Regions from separate parts of the Xanthobacter flavus genome, predicted to be linked through region 2. Evidence: predicted binding sites of a transcription regulator. Region 2 holds the regulator's gene; the other holds the start of a gene.
The links. The regulator LexA, encoded in region 2, represses DNA repair genes until DNA is damaged. The targets are predictions, from matches to a motif close to TGTTCNNNNTGTGTTCNG.

Region 1 (2,389 bases), 2.2 Mb from region 2:
CTTCATGCTGGATCTCGTCGCCCGCAAGGCGAAGGACCTCATCCAGAAGCAGGGCCGGCTCATGCTGGAGAAGAAATAGGCCGGTTCAGGCCGTCTCCAGCTCAAGGGTGAGCGTATCGATGGAGAAGGAACCGTCCGGCTCGAACTCGAAATGGGTTGCCACGTCCGCGCTCGCGCCGGCCATGAGGGAGCGTATGGCGGCCACGTGCAGTTCCGGCGTGCGGATGCGCGCCACCCAGGACCCGAACTCCAGCCTCAGGCGACGGTGCGCCGTGCGCACCACCCGAAACCCCGCCTCCTCGGCGGAGCGGGTCCATTCGGAGGCGCTGTAATCCCGCCCGTGGGAAGGATCGCGCAGCAGTTCGACGGTTTGCAGGAAGGTGTCCGCCACCGGCCATTCGGGGGCGATCACATCCATCATCACCACCTGCCCGCCCTCTTTCACCACCCGCCGCACCTCGGCGAGGGCGTGGGGCACGTCGCGCCAGTGATGGGCGCTGTAGCGCGAGGCGACCATGTCGAAGCTGGCGTCGGCGAAGGGCAGGCGCTCGGCGACGCCCTGCCGCGTGGCGATATTGGCAAGGCCGCGCGACTTGGCCTCGGCGGCGACGGCGCCCAGCATGTCCTCGGACAGATCGTAGGCCAACACCTCGCCCGCGAACGGCGCGGCGGTGAAGCTCACATGACCGCCGCCGCAGCCGAGATCGAGCAGCCGGGCGGGGCGCGCCTCTTCCACGAGGGCCTTGAGCGCATCGAGGTCGGCGCCGCGCGCATGGACGGCGCTCGCCACATAGGCAGCGGCCTGGGGGCCGAACATCTCGACCACATGCGCCTCGTGACTGCGCGCGCCTGCACCTTCGGCGGCCATGGCTGATCTCCCGTTTCTTCCGCCAGCATAGCCGCGGCGACGGCCGGCGCAAGCGCGATTGTTCCGCTTTCGTTCTTGCAGAGCAAAGCGGGCTTCGCTACCTTGGGATGCAGACGGGCAGCAGGCAGGGGGCGGCTGTGATCCAGCGGGTGGCAACAGTCGCGTTCGAGGGCGTCGAGGCGCGTCCGGTGGATGTGCAGGTGCATGTGGCCGCGGGCCTGCCGGCCTTCACCATCGTCGGTCTTCCAGACAAGGCGGTGACCGAGGCAAAGGAGCGCGTGCGCGCCGCGCTGATCGCCTCCGGGCTCGCTTTGCCCGCGCGGCGCATCACCGTGAACCTCGCTCCCGCCGACCTGCCCAAGGAAGGCTCCCATTACGACCTGCCGATCGCGCTGGGCCTGATGGCCGCCATCGGCGCCATTCCCGGCGATGCGCTGTCCGGCTTCACGGTGGTGGGCGAGCTGGCGCTGGACGGCGCCATCGCGGCAGTAGCCGGCGTGCTGCCGGCGGCGATCGGCGCCAATGCGCGCGGGCACGGCCTCATCTGCCCCGCGCCGTGCGGCGCGGAGGCCGCCTGGGCCAGCCCCGACATGGAGATTCTCGCCCCGCAGTCGCTGATCCAGCTCGCCAACCACATGACCGGCCGCCAGGTGATGAGCCGGCCCGAGCCGCGGATGAAGCCGCCCGGAGACACCATGCTCGACCTTCGCGACGTGAAGGGCCAGGAGACTGCCAAGCGGGCGCTGGAGGTGGCCGCGGCGGGAGGCCACAACCTCCTGTTCGTTGGCCCGCCGGGCGCGGGCAAGTCCATGCTCGCCCAGCGCCTGCCCTCCATCCTCCCGCCCCTGTCGCCGGCCGAGATGCTGGACGTGTCCATGATCGCCTCGGTGGCCGGCACCATCGAAGATGGAGCGCTGATGGACCGCCGGCCGTTCCGCGCGCCGCACCATTCGGCCAGCATGGCGGCAATGGTCGGCGGTGGCGCCAAGGCCAAGCCGGGCGAGGTCTCGCTCGCCCACAATGGTGTCCTCTTCCTCGACGAACTGCCGGAATTCACGCCGCAGGTGCTCGATTCGCTGCGTCAGCCGCTGGAGACGGGCGAGGTGCTCATCGCCCGCGCCAACCATCGCGTTACCTATCCGGCGCGCTTCCAGCTCATCGCCGCCATGAACCCGTGCCGCTGCGGGCGCGCGGGGGAGCCCGGTTTCACCTGCAAGCGCGGACCGCGCTGCGCCGACGAATATCAGGCGCGGCTCTCCGGGCCGTTCCTCGACCGCATCGACATCCATTTGGAGGTGCCGTCGGTCTCAGCCTCCGATCTTGTGCTGCCGGCGCCGGCCGAAGGCTCGCGGGAGGTGGCGGCGCGGGTCGCCATGGCGCGGGAGATCCAGCTGGAGCGCTATGCCGCCCTTGGCCGGCCGGATGTGCGCACCAATGCCGAGGCCTCCGGCCCGCTGCTGGAAGCTGTGGCGACGCCCGATTCGGCCGGCGCGATCCTGCTGCGCGATGCCGCCGACGCCA
Region 2 (2,389 bases):
GGGCAGGCCGTGCGCATCTTCACGGGCGCGGTGGTGCCGGAGGGCGCCGACACGGTGGTGATCCAGGAGAACGTCACCCGCGAGGGCGACACCATCACCACCACGGCGCCGACCGCAGCGCTCCGGAATGTGCGCAAGCGCGGCTGCGATTTTTCCGAAAGCACGCCTGGCCTCTTTGCCGGCCGCCGCCTGACCGGACGCGACATCATGCTCGCCGCCGCTATGGACCATGCGACGCTGCCGGTCGCCCGCCGCCCGCGCGTCGCGCTGCTGCAGACCGGCGACGAACTCGTGCTGCCGGGCCAGGGCACCGGCAAGGACAGCGAGATCGTTGTCTCCAACGCCTTCGGCCTCGCCGAGCTGGCCCGCCGCGCCGGGGCGGAGGTGACCGACCTCGGGCTCTTCAAGGACGATCTCGCCGCCATCCGGGCCGTGGTGGCGCGGGCGCTCTCCGGTGAATTCGATCTCGTGGTGTCCTCGGGCGGCGCCTCGGTGGGCGATCATGACCTCATGGCGCCGGCGCTGAAGGCCGAGGGGGTGGACCTCTCCGTCCACAAGATCGCGCTGCGCCCCGGCAAGCCGCTGATGTTCGGCCATCGGGGCGATGTGCGGGTGCTGGGGCTGCCCGGCAATCCGGTCTCCTCCCACGTCTGCGGGATGATCTACCTCGTCCCCCTCGTCCGCGCGCTCCAGGGCGATTCCCGCCCCGGCCCCGAGACCGTGCCGGCGCGCCTCGCAGCCAACCTGCCGGCCAATGACGTGCGGCGGGATTTCATGCGCGCCACCCTCGAACGCCGGCCGGACGGCACGATCCACGCCACGCCCTCACCCTCGCAAGACAGCGCCATGCTGAGCATTCTCGCTGCCGCCGACTGCCTTCTGGTGCGCCCGCCTTTCGCGCCCGAAGGCCGCGTCGGCGATGCGTGCGAGATTATTCTCCTCGACGATTGAGCGCTTAACGGGGCCTTCACCACTTGCGGAACACAAAAGGAACAGATAAAGACTGTTCATGATTTGTTTCGCGGCGCACCGGGCTGGATGCGCCTGAAATCGGGACCGGCCAGAGGCGCTGGCTCCAGACGGTGCGTGCAAGGAACGGGGCCAGGGAATGCTCACTCGGAAGCAATACGACCTTCTGCGCTTCATCCATGAGCGGCTGAAGGAAACCGGTGTTCCCCCCTCCTTCGACGAGATGAAGGAGGCTCTGGACCTGCGCTCCAAGTCCGGCATCCATCGTCTGATCACCGCTCTGGAAGAGCGCGGCTTCATCCGCCGCCTGCCCAACCGCGCCCGCGCGCTGGAAGTGGTGCGCCTGCCCGACAGCGTGGCGCCGGGCCTTGCCTCCGCCCGCTCGGCGGGGCGTGGCTTCTCCCCGTCCGTCATCGAGGGCAGCCTCGGCAAGGTGCGCCCGGTGCCCGAGGATGATGAGGCGGGCCAGGTGGTCTCGGTGCCGGTCATGGGCCGCATCGCCGCCGGCACGCCCATTTCCGCCATCCAGAGCCGCAGCCACACCCTGAACATCCCGCCCGAGATGCTGGGCAGCGGCGAGCATTTCGCCCTTGAGGTGCGCGGCGACAGCATGATCGAGGCCGGCATCCTCGACGGCGACACGGTCCTCATCCGCAAATGCGATTCCGCCGACACCGGCGACATCATCGTCGCGCTGGTGGACGACGAGGAAGCCACCCTCAAGCGCCTGCGCAAGAAGGGCGCCTCCATCGCGCTCGAGGCCGCCAATCCGGCCTATGAGACGCGCATCTTCGGTCCCGACCGCGTGCGCATCCAGGGCCGCCTCATCGGCCTCATGCGCCGCTACTGATCCTTATTTCTCCTGCGGGAGATCCGGAACGGGGTGAGGGGCGCGGCGGTCCACGCTCAACGGGCGCCTGCGCTTTCCTGAAGGCGTTGCCCCTCACCCCGACGCTTTGCCGGCATGTCACGGAGCCATTGCATCCGCCTGCGGATCGCCGGCATCGGCGGCGCCGGGTTCGGATGCGGGCTCCGGCGGCAAGGGCGCCATCCAGGGGCGGGATACGGCGGCCTTCCGGCTTGGCTCGGCGACGAGCGTGCCATCGCGGAGGGAGAAGGCGAGCGTTCCCGTCCGCACCAGCTTTTCCAGCGTCAGCACGTCCGCCGGGCACGCGCGCGGTGGGGCATCGCGGGTGACAACCATGCGGGAATTCAGGCAATCCGCCTCCAGGCTTTCGGCACGTCGGGACACGGCGATGGTGCCGCCGCCGGGCAGCGGCGCAGTGCAGCCCAGGGGATCGCAGGTGAAGCCGGCGGCAAGGTCCCTGGTTCCGGCCGTGCGGCGGTCCCCCTCCCGCGTCAGCCACTGCTCCACCACCAGCTTCTGGCCGGAGGCGCCGAGCACCGAGAGGCGTCCGTC

Region 1: the regulator LexA is predicted to act here: its motif matches at 928-945, upstream of J2126_RS13240 (YifB family Mg chelatase-like AAA ATPase).

Annotation. Positions count from the first base shown of each region.
Region 1 covers NZ_JAGGML010000001.1:2,749,968-2,752,356, reverse strand. The annotation lists gene J2126_RS13250 (polyhydroxyalkanoic acid system family protein) at 1-79, shown strand, start outside; gene J2126_RS13245 (class I SAM-dependent methyltransferase) at 86-868, opposite strand; gene J2126_RS13240 (YifB family Mg chelatase-like AAA ATPase) at 1,006-2,389, shown strand, end outside.
Region 2 covers NZ_JAGGML010000001.1:4,925,816-4,928,204, reverse strand. The annotation lists gene J2126_RS23090 (molybdopterin molybdotransferase MoeA) at 1-951, shown strand, start outside; gene lexA (transcriptional repressor LexA) at 1,109-1,819, shown strand; gene J2126_RS23080 (ComEC/Rec2 family competence protein) at 1,937-2,389, opposite strand, start outside.